DNA from 2 places in the Streptomyces sp. NPDC008317 genome. Region 1 is predicted to be linked to the other one. Evidence: riboswitches for the same ligand, from Rfam matches in the RefSeq annotation. Region 1 holds a riboswitch; the other holds the start of a gene.
What was found. A riboswitch is a leader RNA that binds a small molecule or an ion and turns the genes downstream of it on or off. The one in region 1 is predicted to bind thiamine pyrophosphate.
Positions count from the first base shown of each region.

Region 1 (7,330 bases):
GACCTGATCACGCAAGCAAGAGACCGGACAAGTACCGGACGGAGTCCGGACAAGGGGAGTACGCGATGAAGGTGTTCCGGCTGGACGACCTGGACGCGGAGCGGGCCGCCAACGAGGGGGCGTATCTCCGTTTCCTGCGCGAACGCACCATGTCGGCCGGGCTCTACGCGCTCAAGGCCGGGGAGAACGACCCCCAGCAGCCGCACGCCCAAGACGAGATCTACCTGGTGGTCAGCGGCCGGGCGGCGATCACCGTGGGGGAGGAGACGACCACCGTGGGTCGCGGCAGCGTCGTCTACGTACCGGCCGGGACCCCGCACCGCTTCCACCACATCACCGAGGACCTCAGGGTCATGGTGGTCTTCTCACCCCCGGAGCCCTAAGGGTGCGTTCAGGGTCGTATCCGGCCTCCTGGCCCTCCGCCGCAGGCATCGGTGGCCCTACAGTCGAAGTATCGGCGGAACACCGCCAGGACCCGAGAAGGAGAAGGAGACCGAGGACATCATGGAGAAGCTGCTGAAGGGCCTGCCGTGGTGGGTGAAGTGGGTGGCCATCCCGGTCATCGCGCTGATCGTCTTCGGCTCGCTGATCGCCAGCCTGGTGAGCATCGTCTTCGGACTGCTCTTCAAGGTGATCGTGTTCGTGGTCCTGGTCGGGGCGCTGGTGCTGGTCGTCAAGCGGGTCACCGGCGGCGGTGGCTCCTCCGGGTCGGGGCGGGACTGGTAGGTCCGGCGGGGCCGGTCGCGCCCTTGCCGCCGTTGTCGTCACCGTTCTTGCCGCCGCTCCTCTCGTGCCGGTCGGCGCTGACCACCAGCGCCGCCAGGGCCGTGGTCAGCGGCACCGAGGCGACCAGGCCGATGCTGCCCACCAGGGTGCGGACGATCTCCTCCGCCACCAGTTCGCTGCTGGCCACCCGCAGGACGCCGCTGCGCGCGATCGAGAAGAGCAGCAGCAGCGGCAGCGCGGCGCCCGCGTACGCCATCACCAAGGTGTTGACCACCGAGGCGATGTGGTCGCGGCCGATCCGCATTCCGGCGCCGTAGAGTTTGCGCCAATTCGCGCCGGGATCGGCGTCCTTCAGCTCCCACACCGCCGAGGTCTGGGTGACGGTGACGTCGTCGAGCACGCCGAGCGAGCCGATGATGACGCCCGCGAGCAGGACGCCCTTGATCTCGATGCCGGGATAGAGGCTGTGGATCACGCCCGTCTCGTCCGAGGTGTTGCCGGTCAGCCGCGCCCAGTCGATGAAGACCGAGCCCAGGACGCCGATCAGCAGCAGTGAGCAGAGCGTGCCGAGGACGGCCACCGAGGTGCGGGCGTTGACGCCGTGGCACATGTACAGCGCGATGAGCATGATGGCGCTGCCGCCGACCACCGCCACCAGCAGTGGATTGTCGCCGCGGAGGATGGCCGGAAGGATGAAGAGGGTCAAGATCCCGAACGAGACGATCAGTGCGATCAGGGCCATCAGACCGCGCAGCCGTCCGACGACGATCACCGCGACCGCGAAGATCCCGGCGAGCAGCGCGAGCGGGAAGCCGCGGTCCACGTCGGTGACCGAATAGCGCAGCCCGGCGGGGGCGTTGGGCGCGTACGCGAGGACCACGCCCTCGCCCTTGGTGTAGCGGCGGGACTGGTCGGGGTGCACGATCTCGGTGAAGGTCGTCCCCTTGTCGGGCCCCGACTCGACCTCGATGGTGGCCTTCTGGCACGTGTCGCTCGCGGCCGACGACGACTGGCCCGGGTTCTCCGCCTTGCAGGACACGTCGACCAGTCGCACCACCTTGCCCTGCCGGGTCTGCTGGTCGAAGCCGACGCCGCTGCGGGCGTGTTGGGGCGCGCCGCCCGGCCACAGCACGATCAGGCCGACGACGACGGCGGCGGCGAAGGGGACCAGGATCGCGGCGATGACCTTGCGCAGGTGCTGGGAGACCGGCGGCACGGGGCCGTGACCGTGGCCATGACTGTGGCTGTGTCCGTGACTGTGCCCGTGGCTCGCGCCGGGGCCGGGGCCGGGGCCGGGGCCAGGGCCGTGGCCGGGTCCGGGGCCGGGACTTGGGCTCTGCGGGGGCTCTTCCACGGGCTGATCATCGCAAGATCCCTGGTGCCTGTCCTCGCCGAACCGCTACCGTGGGGGCACCTTTGCAAACGCGGGAGCTCGGAGCACCGGGCTGAGAGGGCGCTGAACCTGTTGCCGGCACGGCATGACCGCCGGGACGAACGCTGCGCCGACCGCTGAACCTGTTACCGGGTAATGCCGGCGTAGGGAGTGGGTCTCATGACCATGCAGGACGCGCACACGCCTGGATCCGACGGGGACGAATCCGCCCGTACGGAGTCGGTCGGCTCGAATCGTACGGAAGCGGAGGGCTCGATCCGTACGGAGTCGGCCGCCTCGAATCGTATGGAGTCGGCCGCCTCGAACGGTACGGAAGCGGACGGCTCGAACCGTACCGAAGTGGACGGTCCCGTACGGGACATCGGCTGGCACAAGTCGTACGTCGTCGGATCGCGGCCGGACCTGCGGGTGCCGGTCCGGCAGGTGCACCTCACCAATGGGAACGACGTGACGCTGTACGACACGTCGGGCCCGTACACCGATCCGTCCGTGGAGACGGACGTCCGGCGCGGGCTCGCCCCGCTCCGGGAGCACTGGATCATCGCGCGCGGCGACACCGAGGAGTACCCGGGACGGCCGGTCCGCCCCGAGGACGACGGCCTCAAGCACACCTCGCCGCGCGGCGGGCTCCGCAATCTCGACGCGGTCTTCCCCGGCCGCCCCCGGCTCCCCCGCCGGGGCCGTACCGGGACGCCGGTCACCCAACTCGCCTACGCCAGGCGGGGCGAGATCACGCCGGAGATGGAGTACGTCGCGCTGCGCGAGAACGTCCCGTCCGAGATCGTCCGGGACGAGATCGCCGCGGGGAGGGCCGTACTGCCCGCCAACATCAACCACCCGGAGATCGAGCCGATGATCATCGGCAAGCGGTTCCTGGTGAAGGTCAACGCCAACATCGGCAATTCGGCGGTCACTTCCTCCATCGAGGAGGAGGTCGACAAGATGACCTGGGCCACCCGCTGGGGCGCCGACACGGTCATGGACCTGTCCACCGGCCGCAACATCCACACCACCCGCGAGTGGGTGCTGCGCAACTCCCCCGTCCCCATCGGCACCGTCCCGCTCTACCAGGCGCTGGAGAAGGTCGACGGCCGCGCGGAAGAGCTGAGTTGGGACGTCTACCGCGACACCGTCATCGAACAGGCCGAGCAGGGCGTCGACTACATGACGGTGCACGCGGGCGTGCTGCTCCGCTACGTCCCGCTGACCGCCCGCCGCAAGACCGGCATCGTCTCGCGCGGCGGCTCGATCATGGCCGCGTGGTGCCTGGCGCACCACCAGGAGAGCTTCCTCTACACGCACTTCGAGGAGCTGTGCGAGATCCTGGCCGCGTACGACGTCACGTACTCGCTCGGCGACGGCCTGCGCCCCGGCTCCATCGCGGACGCCAACGACGAGGCGCAGTTCGCCGAACTGCGCACTCTCGGCGAGCTGAACACCGTCGCCAAGCGGCACCAGGTGCAGACGATGATCGAGGGCCCCGGGCACGTGCCCATGCACAAGATCAAGGAGAACATCGACCTCCAGCAGGAGATCTGCGAAGAGGCCCCGTTCTACACGCTCGGCCCGCTCACCACCGACATCGCCCCCGCCTACGACCACATCACCTCCGGCATCGGCGCCGCGATGATCGCCTGGTGGGGCACCGCGATGCTCTGCTACGTCACCCCCAAGGAACACCTCGGGCTGCCCGACCGCGACGACGTCAAGACCGGTGTGATCACCTACAAGATCGCCGCCCACGCCGCCGACCTCGCCAAGGGGCACGAGGGCGCCCAGGCGTGGGACGACGCCCTCTCCGACGCGCGCTTCGAATTCCGCTGGGAAGACCAGTTCAACCTCGCCCTCGACCCCGCCACCGCCCGCGCCTTCCACGACGAGACGCTCCCCGCCGAGCCCGCCAAGACCGCCCACTTCTGCTCCATGTGCGGCCCGAAATTCTGCTCGATGAAGATCTCCCACGACATCCGCCGCGACCACGGCGGCCCAGTAGCCCCCGCCTCCGCCTCCGCCTCCGAGGCCGAGCTGGGCATGGCCCAGAAGTCCCGCGAGTTCGCCGCCGCCGGCAACCGCGTGTACCTGCCGCTGGCGGACTGACACCCGAGGGCCCCGGCACCCCGGTGCCGGGGCCCTCACCCCAGATACGGCCGCTCCCGTCCCTCCAGAAAGTGACCGACCCTGAGCCGCTGCGTGTGATGCATCGGCAGCTCGTCCACCTCCCCGGCCGCGACGAAGCGCACTTCCGTGGACTCGTCCGAGACGGCCAGCTCCCCGCCGGTGACCCGGGCGGTGAAGCAGACGTTGAACTGTCGGCGTACCTCCCCGTCCGTGTACGCGATCACGTGGCGCGGATCGGTGTACGTGCCGACGAGCCCGGTGATCTCCACGTCCAGGCCGGTCTCCTCCTTGACCTCGCGCACCGCCGTGCCGGGCAGGGAATCGGTCATCTCCATGCCGCCCCCGGGCAGCGCCCACAAGCCGTTGTCGCGGCGCCGCTGGAGCAGGATGCGACCCTGCTCGTCGGTGACGACGGCAGACGCGGCGACGACGAGACTGTTCGGTGCGGGAGCGTCCGGATCGTCGTAGAACTCGGTGCGTGCCATGGCGTCAGTGTTCCCGAGGCGCGGGCTGCGCCGTGGCCCATACGGCGTCGAAGCTGTCGGCGTAGGTGTCGAACAGGCTGCCGTCGCCGTGCTGCCGCAGGTGCCAGACGGCCCTGCGTGCCACGGTTCGGCTGGTGCGGGACCGTCCCGAGGCGGGACACCTGGCCGGGAGGGGGCGGGACAGCGGAGGGGGTCTCGTACGGTTGTGCGCGTGATGCTGATCGCAGGCGAACCGCGCAGACTCGGAGTTCCCTCGTCCGAGGCGCGGCTCAGGTTCGAAGAGGGTCCCAGGCGGGCGGGGGCGGGGGCCGGTCTCAGACTTCTGGCGCTCGACGGTGAGCCGGCGTTCGAGCGCAGCTTCTGGTGCGGGACGTGCGGGCTGCTCTTCCGGCGGCTTGAGGGTGCCCAGGGGACGCTGTCGCCGGAGGGCGTACGGGACCGTCTCGCCGGCCACCTCACGGATGTGGACGACGGCGTCCTCCAGGCGTTCGGCTCCTTGCTGCCGGAAGGCGACTACCGCCCCTTGCTGCTTCGCATCGAGCCGAGCCTGGTCTTTCCCGGCAAGGAAGGTGACTACTTCAGCGGCGAGAAGGTCGCCACATGGGGCATCGACGGGTTCTGGGGCCTCCCGGACCACCCGTGCACGCCGTATTTCCGTACGTTCGAGACACCGGTCGACAACGAGGCGCATTTCTACGAGTTCGTCGTGCCGATGGTGCCGCCGTCCTGGAACGAACGGGAGCGGGTGGCGGACTACGCCGAGCGGTTGGGAGGCGGAGCGGTACCGACGGCGGTGGCGGTGTCGACTCTGGACCGCTGCATGCCCGCGATGAACACCGGGGCGACCGACTACTACGAGCACTGGGGGCTTACGCATTTCCTGCTCGACGGCCACCACAAAATGGAGGCCGCGGCATCGACCGGGCGGCCTCTGCAACTTCTGTCCCTCTTGGCCATCGGCGAGGGCTTGAGCGAGGACGACGACCATCGCAGGCTGCTCGGATTGCGCACTCAGCAGCGCCAAGAACGCGGTGCTCGCTGATCGCCGGCACCTGCGGCCGGTGAAGACCTGGTGGACGGGCTGTTGGGGGAAAAGGGGGGTGGGGGAGAATCGGGCGGGTCGGGTGGTGGGTGGGGAAGAGGGCAGGGGATGGGGCAGGCGAGGGGTGAGGGGCGGGATATCGAGTCCGCCGTCGTGATCTATACGGCGGTGGCGAACGGCGGTGGGGCTCCGTACGCGGGGCTGGCGGGGCTGGTGGGGCTGGACGAGGGGCGGCTGGAGTCGGGGCTGCGGACCTTGAAGGGCATGGGGCTGGTCCGGCTGGTGGAGGGGCGGGTCGAGACCGTCGACCCGGACGCCGCGCTGGCGGTGGCGATGGACACGTATCTGGGCACGGCCGCGGCGCAGTTGCGGAACGCGGCGGAGCTCAGCGAGACGACGCAGGCGCTGCTGACGGTGTTCCGGCCGGCGGCGGCGCGGCTCCAGGAGCAGGTGGTCGTCCAGAACTTCGAGGACCTGGAGACCCGGCTGAGCGCGCTGGCCGACATCGACGCCACCGCGCGGGAGTCCGTGGACTCGCTGCACCCGGGCCCGATGCCGCAGGACATGGCGGTGCTGGAGCACTCCCTGGCCGGGGACGCGGCGATGGTACGGCGCGGGGTGCGGGTCCGCGCCCTGTACCCGCGCTCGCTGCTCCAGATCCCGAAGTACAGCAAGTATCTGAACGACCTGACCGACGTGGGCGTCGGCGTCCGGCTGATCGACCACGGCCCGCACGACCTGCTGGTGGTGGACCGGCACACCGTCGTCCTGCCGGGCGTCCCGCACGTACGGTCGTCGATGACGCTGGTGCGCGGCGCGGTGCTGGCCCGCTCGTACGTCTCGGTCTACGAGGACTACTGGCTGCGGGCGAAGCCGATGCCGCACATGGCGCGCGGCGGTCAAGCCACCCCCGCCCCCGACAGCGACGACGACCCCGGCGCCGCCACGGACTTCACCGACCAGGAGCGGACCATCATCCGGCTGATGGCCAACGGCTACAGTGACGACCGCATCGCCAGGACGCTGGGCGTCGCCCGGCGCACCGTGCAGCGCGTGATGACCAAGCTGATGGAACGGCTCCAGGTCTCCAGCCGCTTCGAGGTCGGCCTGAAGCTGGCCCGGCTGCTCGACCCGGACGACCTCTGACCCGGCCGCACCGTACCCCGCGGGCCGCACCGTACGGCCGTGCGCCGCCGTCCATCCACCGCATCCGGGACGCCCACCGCACCCGGGACACCCACCGCACCCGCGTGACCACCGCATCCGCGCGACCACCCCACCGGACTGGTGAACCAGCACACCACCCCACCACCCCACCACCGAAGTGTGTCGCACTTGGGACAGTGCCCGATGTGGACAAGGCGATTCCGGCGGCTCGCGAGCATCCCCGCTTAGCATGAGCGGGGGCGCGAAATCGCAGGCCGCGGACGCCGGGTGACCCCTCACCCCCAAGGACGCGGCAGCCGAGAAGATCCGGGGGACAAGCCATGGACCGTCGTTCCGACGAGGACCCACCGCTGATCCAGGAGTTCCTGCGCGAGGCCCGCAGAAATTTCGTGGGCGAAC
Region 1 covers NZ_JBIBFQ010000001.1:611,334-618,663, forward strand. Annotated here, with positions in the region: gene ACFY9V_RS02520 (cupin domain-containing protein) at 66-383, shown strand; gene ACFY9V_RS02525 (DUF5326 family protein) at 505-726, shown strand; gene ACFY9V_RS02530 (YibE/F family protein) at 683-2,080, opposite strand; TPP riboswitch at 2,141-2,286, shown strand; gene thiC (phosphomethylpyrimidine synthase ThiC) at 2,405-4,216, shown strand; gene ACFY9V_RS02540 (NUDIX domain-containing protein) at 4,252-4,722, opposite strand; partial or broken gene ACFY9V_RS02545 (XRE family transcriptional regulator) at 4,727-4,831, opposite strand; gene ACFY9V_RS02550 (hypothetical protein) at 4,937-5,764, shown strand; gene ACFY9V_RS02555 (LuxR C-terminal-related transcriptional regulator) at 5,873-6,910, shown strand; gene ACFY9V_RS02560 (helix-turn-helix domain-containing protein) at 7,252-7,330, shown strand, end outside.

Region 2 (7,330 bases), on a different contig from region 1:
GCGGCGGCGCCCGCCCCCTCGGCCCCCTCACCGCCCTGGCCGGTGTCCTGATCGTGGTGTGCGTGCTGGCCACCGCGGGCACCGCGCTGCTGGAGGCCCGGCGCGGCCGGGAGCCCGCGATGGCCGCCCTGCGCCAGGTCGGCGCCTCCCCCGCGCTCCTGCGCGGCGCGGTCGCGCTGCGGGCGGGCGTCCTGCTGGCCGCCGCCGTCCCCCTCACGGCCCTGGTCGCCGTACTCACCACCGTCCCGCCGGGCCGGTGAGCCGCACCGAGGACTATCGTTCAGACGTGCCCGCCGACATCCCGCCCGCAGCGCCCGACACTCCCCGAACTCCCGGACGGGACAGGGAAGTTGAGTCGCTGGCCGAATTCGACCAGGTCGCCCTGAGCGGTTCCTTCGCCGGATACCGCGTACAGGCCGTCGACCTGACCGACCGTACGTTCGCGCTCCTCGTCACCGACACCTCGCAGGCCGTCTTCCTCGGCTGCCCGATGGAGCCGCAGGCCCTCGCCCATGTGCGCGCGGGCGGCGCGCTGGTCTTCCCGCCCGTCCCCGACCTGCCCTTCGACCCGTACCGGGGCGCGCTCTACAGCCCCGACGAGCTGTACGCGGGCCTCGACGAGGACGGTTACGAGCGGACGCCGGACGCCCGTACGCACGCCTGGGCGCGCTCCGCCGCGGCGGAGGGCGACATACTCGCCTCGATGCTGCGCTCGATCCACGACGACGCCGTGTCCGACGCCCTCGACGAGCGCCTGCGCGGCCTCAGCGTGGTCGGCGTCATGGGCGGCCACGCCATGGAGCGCGGCTCCGACGCCTACGCGGGCGCCGCACGGCTCGGCCGCGACCTCGCCAGGGCCGGGCACACCGTCGCCACCGGCGGCGGCCCCGGCGCGATGGAGGCCGCCAACTTCGGCGCCTACGCCGCGCCCTACGACGACCTGATGCTCCGCAAGGCCCTCGCCGTCCTGGCCGGCGTCCCGTCCTTCGCGCCCTCCGTCGGCGACTGGGCCCGTACCGCCTTCGAGGTACGCGACCGCTGGCCGGACGGCGGACCCTCCTACGGGCTGCCCACCTGGTTCTACGGCCACGAGCCGCCGAACGCCTTCGCCTCCGGCATCGCCAAGTTCTTCGCCAACGCGACCCGCGAGGACGGGTTGCTCTCGCGCTGCACCGGCGGGGTCGTCTTCCTCCCCGGCGCCGCCGGGACCGTCCAGGAGATCTTCGACGCCGCCACCCCCGACTACTACTGCTCCCGAGGGGTTCCCGTTCCCCTCGTCCTCGTCGACCGCGTCCACTGGACCACCACTCTCCCCGCCTGGCCCCTCCTGACCGCCCTCGCCTCCGGCCGCCCCATGTCCCCCCTCCTCGCCCTCGTCGACTCCGTCGCGGAAGTCCCCGCCGCCCTGTCCAAGCTGGCCGCCCCCTAGAACGGCTCTCTGACCGAGACGGTCAGCGGTCTTCTTCCCCAACGGGGCGGATCGGTTGTCGTCGGACCACCGGCCGGTGGGGGGTTGCTCGCGCGGTTCCCCGCGCCCCTGAAGGACCGGCCCTAGGGGCGGTGGGGGGCGTCCGCGAGGAGGACGACCTCTTCGGGGGCGAAGGTCACGGCGACCTCGGCGCCGACCTCGGGTGCCGCCCGCCAAGGGCACCCGGCTTCGAGGCGCGGCCCCGCCTCCGGCGCCAGGACGAGCGTGATGTGGTCGCCACGAAAGGTGCGGGCGACGACAGTGCAGCGAAGCCCGGACCCGGGTCCGGTGAGGCGCACCCCGGCGGGCCGGATGAGCAGGTGGCAGGGCCCCTGCGGGGTGCCGGAGGGCACCGGCACCTTCCCCCACGGCGTATCGGCGACGCCACCCCCGACGCTGGCGTCCACGATGTTGTCGAAGCCGAGGAAGCGGGCCACGAAGGGCGACACCGGCCGCTGCCAGACCTCCAGCGGCGTACCGGACTGTGCGATGCGCCCGTCGCGCATCACCACGACCCGGTCCGCGAGGGCGAACGCCTCGCTCTGGTCGTGCGTGACGGCCAGGACCGTCGTCCCCAGGCGACGGAAGAGTTCGCGCAGCTCCACCACGAGCCGTTCGCGCAGCGCCCGGTCGAGCTGTCCCAGCGGCTCGTCGAGCATGAGCAGGCGCGGCTCGGGGGCGAGGGCGCGGGCCAGGGCGACCCGCTGCTGCTCCCCGCCGGAGAGCGTGGCGACGCCGCGCCCGCCCGCGCCGGGCAGCCCGACGAGGTCGAGCAGTTCGCGCACCCGCTCCTCGCGCCGCTCGCGCGGCACCTTGTGCATGCGCGGCCCGAAGGCGACGTTGCCGCCGACGTCGCGCTGCGGAAAGAGCTGGTGGTCCTGGAACATCAGGCCGACGCCGCGCCGGTGCGCGGGAACGCCCGCCTGGTCGGCGCCGTCGAGCAGCACCCGTCCGCCGTCCAGCGGCTGGAGTCCGGCGACGGCCCGCAGCAGCGTGGACTTGCCGCTGCCGCTGGGCCCGAGCACGCACACCGTCTCGTGCGCGGCCACCTCCAGCGTGACGGCGTCCAGCGCGGCCCGCGCGCCGAACCGTACGGTCGCGTCCTCGACTCGCAGCAGCGTCATCAGAACTCCCCGGGTGAGGGGTCGGCGCCCCGGCCGCGCGGGCGCAGATTCTCCAGCACCAGCAGCGACGCGGCGCAGACCAGCATGAGGATGGTGCTCAGTGCCATGGCCTGGCCGTACGTGGACGGGCCCGCGCGGCCGAGCAGGCGGGCGACGGCGACCGGGAGAGTGGGGCTGTCGGGGCGGGCGATGAAGACGGTGGCGCCGAACTCGCCGAGCGACACGGCGAAGGCGAAGCCCGCGGCGACGGCCAGCGCCCGTCCGACGAGCGGGAGTTCGACCTCGCGCCAGACCCGTAGCGGTGACGCGCCGAGCACCGCGGCGGCCTCCCGCAACCGGTCGTCCACGGCGCGCAGCACCGGCAGCATGACGCGTACGACGAACGGCACACCGACCAGCGCCTGGGCGAGCGGCACCAGGATCCAGGAGGACCGCAGGTCGAGCGGCGGCTTGTCGAGGGTGATCAGGAAGCCGAAGCCTACGGTGACGGCGGAGGTGCCGAGCGGCAGCATCAGCAGCGCGTCGAAGCCGCGGACCAGCCGTCCCGCCCTGCGGACCAGGGCCGCGGCGGCGAGCCCGCCGACCGTCAAGGCGATGACGGTGGCGACGGCGGCGTACCGCAGCGAATTCCAGACCGTCTCCAGCGGGGCGACGGTGAAGGTGCCGCCGCTCCGGCCCGAGCCGACGGAGCCGAGCGAGCGGTAGAAGGCGAAGCCGTAGCCGTCGGGGCCGTCCAGCGAGCGGGCGACGAGCACGCCCAGCGGCAGCAGGATCAGCAGCGCGATGACGGCGAGCACTCCGGCGAGCAGCGTCCGCTCCCCCCTGCCGCGCGGCCGGTGCGCGGTGGTGGCCGCGTCGACCAGCCGCAGCGTGGACTCCCGGCGGCGTACGGTCCAGGCGTGCACGGCGAGGATCGCGGCGACGGCGGCGAATTGCAGCAGGGTCAGCACGGCGGCGGTCGGCAGGTCGAGGAGTTCCGCGGTCTGCCGGTAGATCTCCACTTCGAGGGTGGAGTACAGCGGGCCGCCGAGGATCTGGATCACGCCGAAGGAGGTGAAGGTGAACAGGAACACCATCAGCCCGGCGGCGGCCACCGAGGGGCCGAGCGCGGGCAGCGTGACCCGCCGCCAGGCGGCGAGCCGGCTCGCGCCGAGCATCCGCGCGGCCTCTTCCTGGCGCGGGTCGAGCTGCGCCCACAGGCCGCCGACGGTGCGGACGACCACCGCGTAGTTGAAGAAGACGTGCGCGATGAGGATCGCCCACACGGTGGTGTCCAGGCGGACGCCCCACAGCGAGTCGGTGAAGCCGCCGCGGCCGAGCAGCGCGAGGAAGGCCGAACCGGCGACCACGGTCGGCAGCACGAAGGGCACGGTGACGACGGCCCGCAGCAGCCGCTTGCCGGGGAAGTCGAGCCGCGCGAAGACATACGCGCCGGGCAGGGCGACGGCCAGGGTCAGCGCGGTGGACGCGGCGGCCTGCCAGCAGGTGAACCACAGCACGTGCCGGATGGAGCCGTCGCCGAGGACGTCGCCGATCCGGCCGAGCTGCCACCGGCCGCCCTGGTGCAGGCCGCGGCCGACGATGGAGATCACGGGGTAGGCGAAGAACACCCCGAAGAAGGCGGCGGGCACGGCCATCAGGGCGAGTCGGATCGCGGTGCCGCGACCGGGTACGAGCGACCGGCCCCTGCCGCGTACCGCCGATGCCGTGCCGGTCGCGTCCGACGTGCCGGTCGTGTCCGTCGTATCGGCGTGGCCCGACGTATCGGCCGCGTCCGTCTTTTCGGCGCCGGGCGTCACTTGAGGACGATCGACGACCATGCCTTGACCCACTCGTCGCGCTTGGCGGCGATCTTGTCGGGCGCCAGCGTCTTCGGGTCGGTGATCTTCGCGCCGTATGTGGTGAACACCTCGGGCTCGGCGGCGTCCTTGCGCACCGGGTCGACGTACATCTGGAGGGGCATGTCCTCCTGGAACGTCCTGCTCAGCAGGAAGTCGATCAGCGCCTGGCCGCCCGCGGTGTTCTTCGCGCCGTGCAGCAGCCCGGCGAATTCGATCTGCCGGAAGCAGGTGCCGGTGGAGACCCCGGTCGGGGACTGGGCAGGTGCGGGGGTGACGCCCACGACCTCGGCGGGCGGGCTGGACGCGTACGACACGACCAGCGGCTTGTCGCCCTTGGCCTTCTTGCCTGCCGAGGAACCGGAGAAGCGGTCGTTGTACGCCTGCTCCCAACCGTCCACGACCTCGACGCCGTTGGCCTTGAGCTGCTTCCAGTACGACTGCCAGTCGGAGTCCCCGTAGGCGGCGGCGCTGCCGAGCAGGAAGGCCAGACCGGGCGAGGACGTCGCGGCGTTCTCGGTGACCAGCAGGTTCTTGTACTCCGGCTTGACCAGGTCCGCGAAGGTGACGGGCGGGGCCAGCTTGTGCGCGGTGAAGTACGCCCGGTCGTAGTTGACGCAGACGTCACCGGAGTCGATGGGCGTCACCCGGTGCTTGGCCGCGTCGAGTTGGAGGTCGGCGGGCACCTGGTCGAGGCCCTTGGCCGCGTACGGGGTGAACAGGCCGTTGTCGAGCGCGCGGGACAGCAGCGTGTTGTCGACGCCGAAGAAGACGTCGCCCTGCGGGTGGTCCTTGGTGAGGATCGCCTGGTTGACGGCCGCGCCCGCGTCTCCGCCGCGCAGCACCTTGACCGTGTAGCCGGTCTCCTTGGTGAAGTCCTTGAGCACGGCGTCGGACGCCGCGAAGGAGTCGTGGCTGACCAGCGTCACGGTCTTGGACGTGCTGCCGCCGCTGGTCTTGGTGCCGCCCGAGTCGCTGCCGCACGCGGCGAGCGCGGTGGCGCCGACCGTGGCCAGGACGAGCGCGCCGATGGCACGCCGACGGATGGTGTTCATCTGTGCAGACTCCCTACGCCGGTATGACCCGGATCAGGTCCGAGGGTCTGCGGTCTCGTGGGCCGCACTCTCAGCGCCGTCTCAGGCGCTCCCCTGTCGGAATGTTCACTTGTACGTACTTGTGTGATTGCACGAGCACGATAGCAGCAGGTGCGAAAGGGCTGGTCAGCGCCGGGCCCTTAACGCGCCCGGCGCCTCAGCGCTCCGAGGCCGCGAGCTGGCCGCACGCGCCGTCGATCTCCTGGCCGCGGGTGTCCCGCACGGTCACGGGCACGCCGTGGGACTCGAGCGCGGCGACGAACGCCCGCTCGTCCTCCGGCCGGGAGGCCGTCCACTTGGAGCCGGGCGTGGGGTTGAGCGGGATCAGATTGACGTGCACCCGGTGGTTCTTCAGCATCCGGCCGAGCCGGTCCGCGCGCCACGCCTGGTCGTTGATGTCCCGGATCAGCGCGTACTCGATGGAGATCCGGCGGCCGGAGACCTCGGCGTAGTGCCAGGCCGCGTCCAGCACCTCGCGGACCTTCCAGCGGGTGTTGACCGGCACCAGGGTGTCGCGCAGCTCGTCGTCGGGCGCGTGCAGCGAGACCGCGAGGCGGCACTTCAGCCCCTCGTCGGCGAACCGGTAGATCGCCGGGACCAGGCCGACCGTGGAGACGGTGATGCCGCGCTGCGACAGGCCGAGGCCGTCCGGCTCGGGGTCGGTGAGGCGGCGGATCGCGCCGATCACGCGCTTGTAGTTGGCCAGCGGCTCGCCCATCCCCATGAAGACGATGTTCGACAGCCGCGCGGGCCCCCCGGGCACCTCGCCGTCGCGCAGGCTCTTCATGCCCGCGACGATCTGGTGCACGATCTCGGCGGTGGACAGATTCCGGTCGAGACCGGCCTGCCCGGTCGCGCAGAACGGGCAGTTCATGCCGCAGCCCGCCTGCGAGGAGATGCACATCGTGACCCGGTCCGGGTACCGCATCAGCACCGACTCGACGAGCGTCCCGTCGAACAGCTTCCACAGCGTCTTACGGGTGTCCCCGTCGTCGCACGACGCGTGCCGCACCACCGTCATCAGCTCCGGCAGCAGGTCCTCCGCCAGCTTCCCCCGCGCCGCGGCCGGAATGTCCGTCCACGCCGCCGGATCGTCGGCGTACCGCGCGAAGTAGTGCTGCGACAGTTGCTTCGCCCGGAACGGCTTCTCCCCGAGCGCGGCCACCGCCTCCCGCCGCTCGACGGGAGTGAGGTCGGCAAGGTGCCGCGGCGGCTTCTTGGCCCCACGCGGCGCGGCAAAAGTGAGTTCTCCGGGTACAGGCATGATCTGACAAGTGTCGCAGATCGAAATGGGTCGGCCGGTCGCCCGCTGGTCCGGGGCTGTCGCTCGGGCGGCGGGCCGTCCGGGGGGTCAGCCGGTGCCGACGAAGACGGCCAGGAGGAGCCAGACGACGGGGGCGGTGGGGAGCAGGGAGTCGAGGCGGTCCATGATGCCGCCGTGGCCCGGCAGGAGGGTGCCCATGTCCTTGATGCCGAGGTCGCGCTTGATCATGGATTCGCCGAGGTCGCCGAGGGTGGCGCTGACGGCGGCGGCGAGGCCGAGGAGGAGGCCCTGCCACCAGCGGCCGTCGTCGATGACGTACTGCATGAGCAGGGCGCCCGCGACCATGGCGAAGGAGATCGCGCCGAGCAGGCCCTCGCGGGTCTTGCCGGGGCTGATGCGGGGCGCGAGCCTGTGCTTGCCGAAGCGCCAGCCGACGGCGTAGGCGCCGGTGTCGCTGATCACGGTGAGCAGCAGGAAGACCAGGACGCGGCGCGGGCCGTCGTCGGCGGCGAGCATCATGACCACGAAGGTGGCCAGGAAGG
Region 2 covers NZ_JBIBFQ010000004.1:84,294-91,623, forward strand. Annotated here, with positions in the region: gene ACFY9V_RS13775 (hypothetical protein) at 1-260, shown strand, start outside; gene ACFY9V_RS13780 (LOG family protein) at 287-1,429, shown strand; gene ACFY9V_RS13785 (ATP-binding cassette domain-containing protein) at 1,552-2,592, opposite strand; gene ACFY9V_RS13790 (iron ABC transporter permease) at 2,592-4,229, opposite strand; gene ACFY9V_RS13795 (thiamine ABC transporter substrate-binding protein) at 4,388-5,485, opposite strand; TPP riboswitch at 5,479-5,590, opposite strand; gene rlmN (23S rRNA (adenine(2503)-C(2))-methyltransferase RlmN) at 5,682-6,788, opposite strand; gene ACFY9V_RS13805 (phosphatidate cytidylyltransferase) at 6,876-7,330, opposite strand, start outside.
Region 2: it holds a riboswitch for thiamine pyrophosphate, as region 1 does, so the genes downstream of both, ACFY9V_RS13795 (thiamine ABC transporter substrate-binding protein) here and thiC (phosphomethylpyrimidine synthase ThiC) in region 1, are expected to answer to the same signal.